3 regions of the Paenibacillus sp. FSL R5-0341 genome follow, and region 3 is predicted to be linked to each of the others. Evidence: predicted binding sites of a transcription regulator. Region 3 holds the regulator's gene; each other region holds the start of a gene.

Region 1 (4,631 bases), 1.9 Mb from region 3:
TCGGCTAGTCCCAGTGTTGAGGTTGTGTTAGGCACGTTAATGGTCCAGCTAACCGCTGTCCCAGATGTCGTTCCATCTCCGCCTCCTGGAGCACTGTCAGTCTGTCCAAGTACATTTGTTAGACCCGTGTTATTGCTACCCGGTGCAGCACTTCCAAATACAATCCTTGCGTTGTCGTTACCTGCAATATAGAAATTACCATCATGATAATAAACGGTGTTTAAACCGTTTCCTACTATGCCCAGTGTATTCTCATCGTACGGTGTCCAGTTCAACAAATCTGAGGATGAATACATCATATAATGTTCAAAAAGTCTGCCATCAATATCATATTCATTCAAAGTACCTACAGCTACGTAGATACCATCTCCATATGCGATTGATTTTAAATTAACTGAATTGACATTATCAACGTTATGTTTGGTCCACGTTGAGCTGGTGTTCAAGACACCTGTCGTTTCTAACATGATAGGAAACGAATAATCATCTGATCCGACAATTACATATTTTCCATCTACATAGATGATGTCATTTAACGCGTAATATTTTTTATGAACTTCATCATTGGAATCAATGATCTGGTTCCAATTCAATCCATTTGCATCAGACTTCCAGATTACTCCGTAACCTGTTGCGATATATGCACCGTTAACATACTTCACATTAAATATATCTCTATATGGAAGTGCGATGTTTGTGCCCTTCGTCCAAGATAATCCGTCAACGGAGTTGAGCGTATTACCCGTATCAGTTACTGCAAGAAATCCTCCACTTGCACCATAGGTCAGCGCTACTACTCTGCCCGTTACACCGGTGGGAAGATTGCTGAGCGTCCAATGTTCACCATCGGCGGATACCCCAATTTTTTTACCTATGGCGACAAAAGTGTTATTGCCGTAAGCAACTTTGGAAAAAGCCTCTGTAGGAAGAAACTGACTATTTGTACTTAGATGCTCCCAATCGCTAGCCGAATTCAACATAAGGCCATCTGTTGTATCACTTCCATAGAGTGAATCACCGACAACGACCCAGTTGCTACCGTTATAAGCGATGCCCTGCAGATTTCCCGCGATTTTTTTCCAATCGGATTTGTCCGCGGTGACGACAAGGCTGTTAGGAGCCGAGGTGACAAGAACCATACCCGTTCCATTCGAAGCTGCAGATTGGATGATCATATTGGTTACTTTGAGTTCTGGGGTCCAATTGACGCCGTTATCTGTGGATGAATCCAGTTTACCCGATGTACCGAAACGATAGAGTGTCCCGCCATCTTTCAGTACGCCGAATGTACCATTATAGGAGGAGTCGGCTGTAAACGTTATCCCGTCACTACTGGAGTAGCCATTTGTTTGGCTTTCAAGCATGTGAAGCTTACCGTTGTAGACAGCGAACCCTCCCAAGTCATAGTTGCCTTTGAATCCGTTCGTCCAGCTTGTCCCGTTACTGGAGTAGGCATATCCGCCTAATACGTTACCTCCAACAACATATCTGCCAGAAATATAGGCCAGGTCCATCAAATAAAAGGGGGTGCTTGTTGTGTTACTTGGTGGCCAAATTTTTGGTACAGTACTCCATAACGTCCATGTCACCCCATCCGAAGATGAATAGATAATGCCGACATCTTGCGCTCGGTCACTGGCATGCCATTTTCCACCAACAGCATAAAAATTGCTGTTAACATAAACGACTTTTTGCAAAATGTCACCATTAATTCCCGATGATTTGTCAACCCAAGTTTCGCCATCAGACGAAACGATCAATCTTGCTTTATTGGGAGTAGATTCCACCCCGACTGCGACATATACATTGTTTGCATACACGAGGCTTCTCCATGATGTTTTTTCGTTAGAAACTCCTGTATTCACTACAGCCCAGTTTAATCCATCTGTGGACTGAACAATACGCCCCTTTTCACCCACTGCGGTGTATTTCCCGTTAGCATAAACGACGTTTACCAGATTACGATCAACGTTGTTATTGACTGCGGACAGTATATTCACATTTCCGTTAGCGGAAGCATGATCTTGGGGAAGAAGGACATTAGGGAGAACCAGAGTGAATATCAAAGCATACATCATAACTGTTCTCCAGCGTAAAGAATGTTTGAACATGTTTAAACCTCCTATTGTCCGTAGATATCCTATGAAATGACCTACAGAACATCATTTTGATGACGTACACAACATGGAACTGTTTCTGACCCACTTCCGACCCTGCCCAACAGATATAAATTCAATATGTGTGCCTATTATACAAATTGATTCTGAACAAATTCTGAGCAATTTCCTTCATATGTATAAGCTTCTATAACAGTCGCATTTGCCAGAAAACTATAATTTAAAAAGCTTCTTTATAAACAACATTGTGATAATTTGCACAAAGTTTTGAATAGGACCAAGATACAATTAGGATATGGCATTCAACGCAAAACTAATGAATTTCAGGTGGTTTTATCCAATGATGAACAATGAAGGAGAGGATGAGTGATATGGCAGCAAAAACACCTCTTGAGGTTGCACAATATACGGCGCAAACAGGCATGAAAAAGGCTCAATACCCGGTATCTTCTGTACTGGTGCTCAGTTTTCTGGCAGGGGCTTTTATCGCGTTAGGATTTCTACTGGATATTCGGGTGATTGCATCTGCTCCGGCAGAGTGGGGAAGTCTAGTCAATCTGATTGGAGCAGCGGTGTTCCCAGTGGGATTAATCATGGTACTCATTGGTGGTGGTGAGTTGCTGACAGGTAACATGATGGCAGTTCCACTCGCGACGATTGCTCGAAAGTTATCCGTAGGTAATATGTTGAAAAATCTAACCTTAGTGACGATGGGTAACTTTGTTGGAGCTTTGTTTGTCGCATACGCATTTGGACATGTGCTCGGTCTGACCGGAGAGGGTGTATATCTGGCGAAAGTGGTGGATATGGCTGGGCATAAGCTACATGACGGCTTCTTGCAAGCTTTTATCTCCGGCATCGGCTGTAACTGGCTGGTTGCGCTGGCGGTGTGGCTATCTTATGCATCAGATACAATGAGTGGCAAGGTACTGGGCATTTGGTTTCCAACGATGGCATTTGTGGCCATTGGATTCCAGCACGTTGTGGCCAATATGTTTCTGATTCCGGCGGCAATCTTCGAAGGGTATTATTCATGGGGACAATACGTCATGAATTTCATTCCAGTATGGCTCGGGAATCTGACTGGGGGAGCTCTGTTCGTAGCTGCAGCCTATTGGGTGGTGTACCTGCGTCAAGCTGAGCCGAAAGTGAAGCGGGAGATAGCGACGTCGAACGAAGCTGTCGAGACGGAGGCAAGAGCAATGTGGAGCAAACAGGCATAGCGGGCACAGCGCAGTATATATGCACCTTATAGTAGAAGTGAAGACGATTCTGATCTTGCTCGGTTCATGGCGAATATGCTGTGATGGAGCAGGGCGGGATCGTTTTTTGTATGGGGACTGATTGGAGTTTAACGCAAAATAAATTCGCCATGACAAGGTTCGGGGGAACGAAACCTGTTCATGGCGAATTTCGGGAGTGGTCCATGATATGGCATGAGGAGGAAGTGGGGAAACACTAGCCTAATGCCTTATTTTTAATTTACCCCTGAATTCTAAAGTTGAATCAAACGATAAAACATTTTTTTGAAAATAATTTTAATCCGCTATAGCGGTGAATATTGGGCAAAAATATACTGTTCTCTTTACGTATTAACCTCGAAGAAGATATGATATAGGGATAGTTTTTTAAAGAGGGGGAGCCATACGATGATCGATCAGGAGAATGGAATTTTCGCAGCGGTATGCCCGCTCGATTGTCCGGATACTTGTGGTCTGTTACTACATAAAGAGAACGGTAAAATTGTGAAGGTGGCAGGCAACCCGGATCATCCGATCACCAAGGGTGCTATTTGTAATAAAGTCAGAAATATGACCGAGCGGGTGTATCACCCTGAGCGTTTACAATATCCGATGAGACGTGTAGGAGCCAAAGGGGAAGGTAAGTTCGAACGAATGAGTTGGGATGAAGCGATTCGCGAGATTACGGCCCAATTCACTGCATTGTCCGAGACTTACGGCCCGGAGAGCATCCTGCCCTACAGCTTTTACGGTAACATGGGCATTCTCGGCGTAGACGGCATGGACCGACGTTTCTTCAATGCGCTTGGTGCGAGTGTACTGGAGCAGACGATTTGTAATGCGGCCGGGAATACCGGCTGGAAATATACGATGGGCGCCAACCATGGAACGGTGCCGGAAGATACGGAGCATGCGGATCTCATCCTGGTATGGGGCGGGAATATCGTCAGTACGAATATGCACCAGGTTGTTTACGCGGAGAAAGCCCGCAAGAAAGGCGCCAAGATCGTCGTCATCGACGTTCATCGTAATCGTACCGCGCAGTGGGGCGACTGGTTTATTCCTTTGTATCCGGGCACGGACAGCGCACTGGCGCTGGGATTGATGCATGTGCTGTTCGAACGGGGACTGACGGATGAAGCGTTTATGCAAAAGTATACGGTGGGACATGAGGCACTGCGTGATCATGTCCGCAGTTACACCCCTGAACGTGTTGCACGCATTACTGGCGTGCCGGAGGAAACCATTGTGGAGCTGGCTGAACTATACGGCA
Region 2 (4,631 bases), 800 kb from region 3:
AAGCTCCATTTGCACCATCCTTCATTCCTTCTAATACATCAAATCATAACATACAATGCGTTGGAATAAATGAATGGTTTCAAGTAAGATGACAGCAGAAGAAGGAGAGGTGCACCAATGAACGTTGGAAAAAAAGGATTGATGTTAGCTGTTGGACTCGGAATCATGTTGAATCCGTTAAATTCCTCCATGATTTCTGTGGCTATCTCAAGATTGCAACTCGTGTATCAACTTGATTTTACAGCCGTTTCGTGGATTATTTTATCGTTCTACATTGCCAGTGCTGTGGCTCAACCCGTCATGGGCAAGTGTAGTGATTTGTTTGGTCGCAGGAAGATTTTCCTCATGGGTCTTGTTATTGTTTTCGTTTCATCCATGTTAGCTCCATGGTCTCCCAGCTTTTCATGGCTTATCGTATTTCGAATCGTTCAATCGATTGGCACAAGCATGATGGTGGCTGTCGGAATGGCGATTGTGAGAATGAACGTGACTGAAAAACAAGCATCCGCCTTGTCTACCTTGGCGATATTCCTCTCTGGAGCAGCTGCAATTGGACCTTTTATTGGTGGTGTATTGATTCATTGGTGGGACTGGCATAGCATATTCATCGTTAATATTCCGTTTGTCATGGTAAGCTTTTGGTTCGGCTGGAAAAGCATCCCGAAGGACGAGACATCTCCGTCTATCTCTGCTCATATGTCCATTCGGCAATGGCTTGCGTTAATTGATGCACCAGGTATCCTGATGTTTACGTTAGCCTTGGTGACTCTACTCCTTGGTTTACTTTCAGTGAATTCCACAGGAGATATTTCATCTTGGCATCTACTGACAGGAGGAATCGGCATAATTACACTAGTTATATTCATACGACATGAATTAAAAGCAGCTACACCTTTTATCCCTTTGCGAACGTTTGCCATATACCCCGAAATGACGTGGGTCAATGTGCAATACATGCTGGTGAACATCCTGTTTTACGCTCTTTTTTTTGGCGTTCCTACGTACTTGAAGCAGGTACGTCATCTCAATGAAGTCTATACAGGAATGAGTATGCTAGCCTTGGGGGTGTGTTCACTAATTATTTCTCCGATCGCCGGGCGCTGGATTGACAGATCGGGATCACGACCAGCTCTGATCGTATCCGCTGGTTTAATGACAGTCGGCTCGCTATTTATCGCCGTCATGAACGAAACTTCCCCAATCGTCATTATCATTGTTGCTTTAGCTTTATTTGGCATAAGTAACGGCTTAAACGCAGTTGGCATGCAAGCAGCTCTGTTCAAAAGCACACCCAAAGAAATGATCGGTGTAGCATCGGGGATTTTTAATACATCACGCTACCTGGGGACCATCTTATCGTCATTATTGATTGGGATCGTCATGGGAGATACATTCAGTGTGACAGGATTTCAGATACTTGGCGTCATCCTTACAGTGCTTGCTGCATCGTTAATCATTATGAGCATACGTAGCAAGGAGGATGGGGTGAATCCAGAGCAGGTAAACTAAGCGAAACGCCCTTTAATACCACGGTTGCACCCAATGAATCAATAGCTCCATTGGGTGTTTTTTTTGTTTTTCACCAAGTTGTCAGAAAGAGTTGATCCTTTCTTGAACGTTTAGGGTAGAAGACGTGACTTTGATTGAATTAGATAAAAATAAAGATATAATAATTTTGATTATTAGGTCTTGCAGAGCATTTTCTATGCATTTGATATCAGGAATCAACAGGAGTAAACGCAAAGAACATGTGGCAAGATATCGTTGTCATTTACTTTGTGAAATTTTTCTCTTAATTCGTTCACATGAACGATTAGGAACGTCCAAACCTGGTATTTAATGCAACTAATGAGTAGCAGACCTTGTCCTAAGCAAAAATTGATCACAAAAATGAAACAGAGTTTGAAAGGAGGCAACACAAAGAATGGCTATTGATACGGTGTTATGGAGCAGGCTGGTGACGGGTTTGACGCTCGGTTTCCACGTGATTTTTGCAACGCTTGGTGTCGGCGTACCTTTGATGATTGCTATTGCAGAGTTCATCGGTATTCGGAAGAAGGATCACCATTACATACTTATGGCAAAGAGGTGGTCCAGAGGGTTTGTCATTTCTGTGGCTGTGGGTGTCGTGACAGGTACAGCGATATCACTGCAGTTGGCCTTGGTATGGCCGAATTTTATGAAGCTGGCCGGGAATGTCATTGCACTGCCACTATTTATGGAAGTGTTCGCATTCTTTTTTGAAGCGATATTCCTGGGCATTTATCTGTACACATGGGATCGGTTTAAAAATCCGTATATCCACTGGCTGCTGACCATTCCGATTGTCGCCGGGGCAGGCATGTCTGCTGTTTTTATTACAACAGTGAACGGATTCATGAACCAGCCTGAAGGCTTTGTCATGGAAGCAGGTCAATTCATGGCAGTGAACCCCGTACAAGCGATGCTGAATACGGCGACGTTCTCCAAGGTGTTCCATGTATTAAGCTCAGCCTATTTGACAGGAGCTGCACTGTTAGCAGGAATTGCAGCCTTTGCGATGCTGAGAAAAGGAGTGTCGTCCTACCACAAAAAAGGCTTGAATCTCATGATGGCCGTAGTTTTCGTATTCAGTTTATTAAACTCCTTAGCTGGAGATGTATCTGCCAAGTTTTTGGCTGAGCATCAGCCGGAGAAACTCGCAGCTGCAGAGTGGCATTTCGAGACAGAAAGCGGCGCGGATCTCATTTTATTGGGATGGTTGAATGCTGAGCATGAAATTATAGGCGCTCTTCATTTGCCGAAGCTGCTCAGCTTCCTTGCCTTTGGAGACTTTAATGCCGAAGTAACCGGGTTGAATGAATTTCCACCAGACGAGCATCCACCATTACTTGTGCATTACTTGTTTGATCTAATGGCTGGAATAGGTTTCGCTCTGCTTGCTATATCAAGTCTGTACTTCCTGTTTGTGTTCTGGAAGAAACGTAATCAGTTTAACAAGTGGATGCTTCGTATGGTTGCACTCAGTGCACCGCTTGCTTTTCTGGCTGTTGAGATGGGCTGGTTCTATGCAGAAGTGGGGCGACAGCCATGGATCATCCGAGGTTATATGCGGGTAGAAGAGGCCGCTACTTCTTCACCGAGTGTGAGAATTTTATTTTTCGTCTTCTTGCTTCTCTACATCCTGCTAGGCGTTATGTGTGTCGTCGTACTGAGAAGGTTGTTCAATAACAATCCTGCTGAACTTGAGATGGAGAAATGGTTGAAAGAGAAGCATGATCAATCAGCCGAGAAAGGGGAGCAGGCATAATGAGTTATGAGTTGATTGGTATATCGGTACTCTGGCTGTTCTTGTACGGCTATCTTATAGTAGCATCCATTGATTTTGGAGCAGGGTTCTTCGCCTTTTATGCACGCCTGACGAAGCAGGATCACCTGATTAATCGTCTGATCTCTCGCTATCTATCACCGGTCTGGGAGATCACCAATGTATTCTTTGTCTTTTTCTATATTGGCATCGTCGGCTTCTTTCCAGATACGGCCTATTATTATGGCTCCGCGCTGCTCGTTCCGGGAAGTATTGCCGTCATTCTACTTGCCATTCGTGGGTCGTTCTATGCTTTCGAAAATTATGGTTCCAAAAAAAGTATCGTGTACTTGTTTCTATACGGAGCTACAGGTTTGCTTATTCCGGCGTCGTTGTCAGTAGCACTGACATTGTCTGAAGGTGGCTTTATTTTGAAGCAGGGGGATACCGTTTCCCTGGATTACTGGGCGCTGTTCACCAATCCATTATCGTGGAGCATCGTTGGTCTAGCCATCGTGTCCGTATTGTTCATTAGCGGATCATTTCTCACATTTTACGCTTCACGGGCAGAGGATCATTCGGCATTGAAGCTGATGCGGAACTATGCATTGTTCTGGAGCACACCGACCATTATTCTCGCGCTGACTGCATTTATATATTTGGGTCAACACAATGAGCGTCATTTTCAAAATATGATGGATTTATGGTGGCTACTGGCGCTTTCCGTTGCGTTTTTCATGATTGCTATGTGGCTGTTATATAACGGACGGCGTTACGGATTAGCTTTTATATGTATCATGCTGCAATTTTTCACAGCCTTTTTCGCTTACGGCATTGGGCAATATCCTTACATTCTTGATCCATACATCACGATTCAGAGCAGCGCCACATCGCCTGCAATGGGCTTCGCTCTAGTGGTCGTGTTTATCGGTGGTCTGTGCCTGTTAATTCCTTCTCTGATTCTGGTCTTCAAACTGTTCCTGTTTGACGCGGATTATGTGAAAGGGAAAAAATAAAGGAGGAGCGTTCCATGAAGAGGAGAGCCAAATCCAATCTGATCTCGCAGCAAATGTCTTTACAACGAAAAAACAGGCTTTTCCTTGCGATCATCTCGCTGGCGCTTGGTGTAGCTATTGTAAGTCAGGCCACATTGGTGGCTGAAGCAGTCCAGCGAATCTTTGTAGAGAAAGCTTCCTTTTCATCCGTGATCCTGTTGCTTGTTCTATTGCTGGCTGTTATGGCTGTACGTACACTGTTGACGTATGGCAATGGGAAAGTGGGCTTGCATATGGCAGCACGCGCCAAGACGAATATGCGAGCAGCCGTTTTGCAAAAACTGACTCAA
Region 3 (4,631 bases):
CTTGTGATCGATGAGGCCCATCATCTGGAGGATGTAGCTGGTAAACATCTTGGAATGCATATGAAATATTTCACGTTGGTTCATACACTGACCCGTCTGTTTAAAGACAGTCGTAATGGTCAGCTGCCTATGCTTCGTTCGCAGTTATCCGGACATGAAAATTCGGTGCAATGGGGCTCCATGGTGGATCAGATGTTTCCGCTCGCTCTTGAGGTCAAAGAGTTATGGGATCGTATGAGCGATGCTCTGTTCGGGCTGTTGCCTGAACGAAGTGATGCTTCACCGGGAGAGACAGGTCAATTTTCCCTGCGTCTGAAGGCATCTCAGAAACCTGCGAAATGGCAAGAGTTGCAGGATCTGGAGAACCAGATCTATGTGACACTGGGTGATTTGGTTCGCAAAGGGGACAAATTGCTGCTTGAGGTGAAGGAAGATCAGGATGATTATCAATCGGATAGCCTGATCACGGACATCACAGGATTGCTGAAAGATCTGACTACGTTGAAGGAGAATCTACGGTTCTTCATGCGTATGGATGATGCCAAAACGGTGTACTGGATGGAAGCCAGCGGCCAGTTCCGCAGCAAATCGCTTCAGCTGTATGCTGTACCTGTAGATGTCAGTGCACAACTTAAGGATTTGTTTTTTGACAAAAAGAAAAGCGTTGTGCTTACATCGGCTACGCTCTCTGTCGATAAGTCATTCCAGTTCATGATTGAGCAGCTTGGCTTGCAGGAAGCCGCCGATAATAATCGGCTATTAACGTCGATGCTGCCATCACCTTTCAACTATCGTGATCAGGCACTTTTGGTGATTCCGCGTGATTTCCCGAGTGTGAAGGGCAGTGTGGGTGATGCGCACTTTGTTAATATGCTGGTGCAGTCCCTCGCAGAGACAGCAATTGCCACCCGTGGACGCATGATGGTTCTGTTTACTTCATACAAGATGTTGCGACAGGTCTATGATCCGCTCAAGGAGGCGTTGTCTGGTAACGACATCTCGTTGCTGGGGCAAGGCGTGGACAGTGGAAGCCGCTCCAAGCTGACTCGCAGGTTCCAGGATGCCAAAGCTACGGTACTTCTGGGCACAAGCAGCTTCTGGGAGGGTGTAGATATCCCGGGTGATGCGCTAACCTGTCTCGCTATTGTAAGATTGCCGTTCCAGCCACCGAATCATCCGCTGGTGGAAGCCAAGAGTGAGCTGCTCCAGGAGCAAAAGAAAAATCCTTTTATGAAACTGTCCGTGCCGCAAGCGGTCATTCGGTTCAAGCAGGGATTTGGCCGATTGGTGCGTACCGGGAAGGACAGAGGAATTGTGATTGTCTATGATACACGCGTAATTGAAGCGTACTATGGTAAATTCTTTTTATATTCATTACCTGGTCCAAAAATGGAGCACATGCTCACAGAGCAAATGGTTCCACGAATTACCGAATGGTTGGAAAAACCTGCTAAAGAACAAGAATAATGGTTGTTTTGTTCGTTATATCATTGCATGACGCTGCAGTTTGGCGTTAAACTTTATGAGATCTTTCCGTTTGCGAATAAAGCAGTTGCACGTAAGAACTTATAACCTAAATTACAAGGAGCATTCTGTATAAAAAGTCACTTCTATCTTTGAATTTATACAGAATGCTCATCTTTTCATCTATTATTTTATCGTGGGCTTGGTAAGGGGGAGCAAGAATGAAATCAGATAAAATTTCGGAAGCGGTGGTACGACGTCTGCCTGTATACTTGCGCTATTTGAGCGAGTTGCATCAGCGTGAGGTGGCTACGGTGTCTTCTCAAGAGCTTGGACAGAGGCTGGATCTGAATCCGGCCCAAATTCGTAAAGACCTGGCTTACTTCGGTGATTTTGGTCGAAAAGGGATCGGCTATGATGTTTCCTACTTGATTGAGAAAATTCGTCACATCCTCAAAATCGATCAGCAAATTAATGTAGCTCTGGTAGGTGCGGGTAACCTCGGACAGGCCTTGTCCAACTACAACGCATATCTGAAAGACAACATGAAGATTGTTGCTGTATTTGATGCATATGGACCTAAGATTGGTAGTCAAATCAACAGTTTGACGGTAAAACCAATGAATGAATTGACGGAAGCGGTTAAAACGGATAACATCCGCATCGGTATTATTACAGTTCCAGATACGGAAGCTCAAAATGTAGCCGATCAGCTTATTGAATCGGGAATTGAAGCGATCCTTAATTTTGCACCAACAATTCTAAAAACACCGCCGCATATCCGCATTCACCATGCTGACTTTACAACGGATCTGCTTAGTTTGGCCTATTACTTGGAGACTGGAAAGGACGACGAGGAAGATGACAACAAATAGATGGGTAATTCACAACGGCAAATTTGCGGTTAATGAAGGCGGCACAACATGGAACGTGGTCCACGGATACATGGTTGTTGAGAATGACAAGATTGTGCATATTGGTGAGACATTGCCGGATGAAGACAAAAATTGTACCAAAGTGGATGGAAAAGGACTGTTCTTCCTGCCGGGTCTGATCAATACGCATGGTCATGCAGCGATGTCGTTGCTCAGAGGGCACGGAGACGATCTTGCGTTGCAAGTATGGTTGCAGGAAAAAATGTGGCCGATGGAAGCGAAAATGACTTCAGAAGACGTATATTGGGGAACTTCGCTATCGGTGCTTGAAATGTTGAAAGGCGGAACTACAGCTTTCCTGGACATGTACGATCACATGGATCAAGTTGCCAAAGTTGTGGAGCAATCCGGCGTTAGAGCAGCACTGGCACGTGGTGTAATTGGGCTGTGCTCGGAAGAAGAGCAACTGCGGAAGCTGGAGGAGTCGGCAGCGTTTGCACGTGAGTGGAATGGACAGGCAGATGGTCGCATTACAACCGTAATCTCGCCACATGCACCATATACATGCCCTCCTGACTACATAGAGAAGCTTGTACAGGTCGCGAACGACCTAAACCTTCCTCTTCATACACATATGTCGGAAACGCTTCGTGAAGTCGAGCAGAACGTGGCTGATTATGGACTGCGTCCTGTAGCACATCTGGAGAAACTGGGCTTTTTCTCCCGTCCATCCCTGGTTGCACATGCGGTGCATCTGAATGACGAAGAGATTGAGATTCTGGCTCGACATGATGTGGCTGTATCCCATAACCCGGGAAGTAACCTGAAACTCGCTTCCGGTGTTGCGCGTGTACCTGCGTTGCTGAAAGCAGGAGTTACCGTGTCACTCGGAACTGACGGACCAGCAAGTAACAACAACCTGGATATGTTCGAGGAAATGAGACTGGCTGCATTGATCCACAAAGGTGTATCTGGTGACCCGACGGCAGTGCCAGCGGGTGAAGCATTACTACTCGGAACGTCATATGGTGCCAAATCTATCTTCTTAAACAATACGGGAGCGCTTCAGGTCGGCATGAAGGCTGATTTTATCGCTTTGGACATTGAACAGGCACACTTCTACCCACATACAGACCTGATGTCACATACCATCTACTCGGCTTCTGCCAAAGATGTAGAGCACGTATGGGTGGATGGCAAACAAGTGGTCAAACATGGCGAATGTCTGACACTGGATGAAGAGCGTATTTTGCGTGAGTCTCAATTGGCATTTGATGGTCTGCTTGCTCGTTAATTGCAAGGCAGAACATCATAGGGAAAGGAAGTTCGGCTTTTGAAGAAAAAAAAGAAGTGGATATGGATTTCGCTGCTTGCACTGGTTCTGATTCTGTTTGGACTTCAGCGTTATTACGTCTATGTCACGCAGGACCAACGCAAGGAAGAAGAGCTCGCTATACAGGCAGCACAGAAGCAACTGGGCATTACATCCTATGATGAATTGCGTAAATACATCTGGGGAGACAAAGAAGGCACTGACAACATCTACTGGACCCTGATCGGCAAAAATAAGGATAACCAGGATGTTATGGTCTGGGTTAAATTTGATGCAAACAATCAACCGGCTACGGGTGCAAACGCTGTACACAGTGAGCTGCTGCAGAATGGCATGTCCGAAGCGCAGATACGCAATCGCTTTAGTTCCGAAGTTCCTGCAGGTGAGATTAAGCGAATCATGCCCGGCGTTGTGAATGGAATATATGTGTGGCAAGTGTATTATAAAGACGGTACGCACAACCATTATCGGTTTTATCGTTTTAGCAATGGAGAACAGGTGGACTTGGTCTACACACTCCCGAACAGCTAGAACAAATAGAGTAGCTTCGCTAGAGAATTTAAAAAATGAAAGAACCGGCAGACGGATATCCGACTGAACCGGTTCTTTGTGTTGCCTGTAAACCTTTTTGATTTAAATAGTTAAAATTAATAATTTATTCATATTTTCGCCTTCGAAATTGTATATACGATGTGATATACTCAGATATGTACTCAAAGATACATTCAAAACAAATAGTCCTGTCGAAATTTTCGCAGGAGTCAATGTGCACATATTCGTATTATACAAATAAGCCAGTAGGTTAGGCTAAAATCTGGGAGGGGTAATTCATTTGAAGCTAAAAGTATTGCCTATTGCTTTAACTGCCGTCATTTCAGCCGTTGTGTTGTTTGGAGGTTGGTTTGTGTATCGTCAGGTGGCCGTGCAGAACCCGATTGAAAAGATGGTTACCCAGTACG

Evidence for each region. The regulator Rex, encoded in region 3, represses fermentation and respiration genes when NADH is low (regulators of the CRP and FNR family bind a similar motif). The targets are predictions, from matches to a motif close to TTGTGAAATATTTCACAA.
Region 1: the regulator Rex is predicted to act here: its motif matches at 2,363-2,380, upstream of MKX75_RS26950 (formate/nitrite transporter family protein).
Region 2: the regulator Rex is predicted to act here: its motif matches at 1,777-1,794, upstream of MKX75_RS14540 (cytochrome ubiquinol oxidase subunit I).

The regions. Positions count from the first base shown of each region.
Region 1 covers NZ_CP150241.1:5,987,716-5,992,346, reverse strand. The annotation lists gene MKX75_RS26955 (S-layer homology domain-containing protein) at 1-2,111, opposite strand, end outside; gene MKX75_RS26950 (formate/nitrite transporter family protein) at 2,489-3,340, shown strand; gene MKX75_RS26945 (molybdopterin oxidoreductase family protein) at 3,767-4,631, shown strand, end outside.
Region 2 covers NZ_CP150241.1:3,245,235-3,249,865, forward strand. The annotation lists gene MKX75_RS14530 (LysR family transcriptional regulator) at 1-9, opposite strand, end outside; gene MKX75_RS14535 (MFS transporter) at 118-1,509, shown strand; gene MKX75_RS14540 (cytochrome ubiquinol oxidase subunit I) at 1,925-3,289, shown strand; gene MKX75_RS14545 (cytochrome d ubiquinol oxidase subunit II) at 3,289-4,302, shown strand; gene cydD (thiol reductant ABC exporter subunit CydD) at 4,317-4,631, shown strand, end outside.
Region 3 covers NZ_CP150241.1:4,043,877-4,048,507, reverse strand. The annotation lists gene dinG (ATP-dependent DNA helicase DinG) at 1-1,467, shown strand, start outside; gene MKX75_RS18090 (redox-sensing transcriptional repressor Rex) at 1,686-2,339, shown strand; gene MKX75_RS18085 (amidohydrolase) at 2,326-3,633, shown strand; gene MKX75_RS18080 (DUF5590 domain-containing protein) at 3,673-4,203, shown strand; gene MKX75_RS18075 (hypothetical protein) at 4,505-4,631, shown strand, end outside.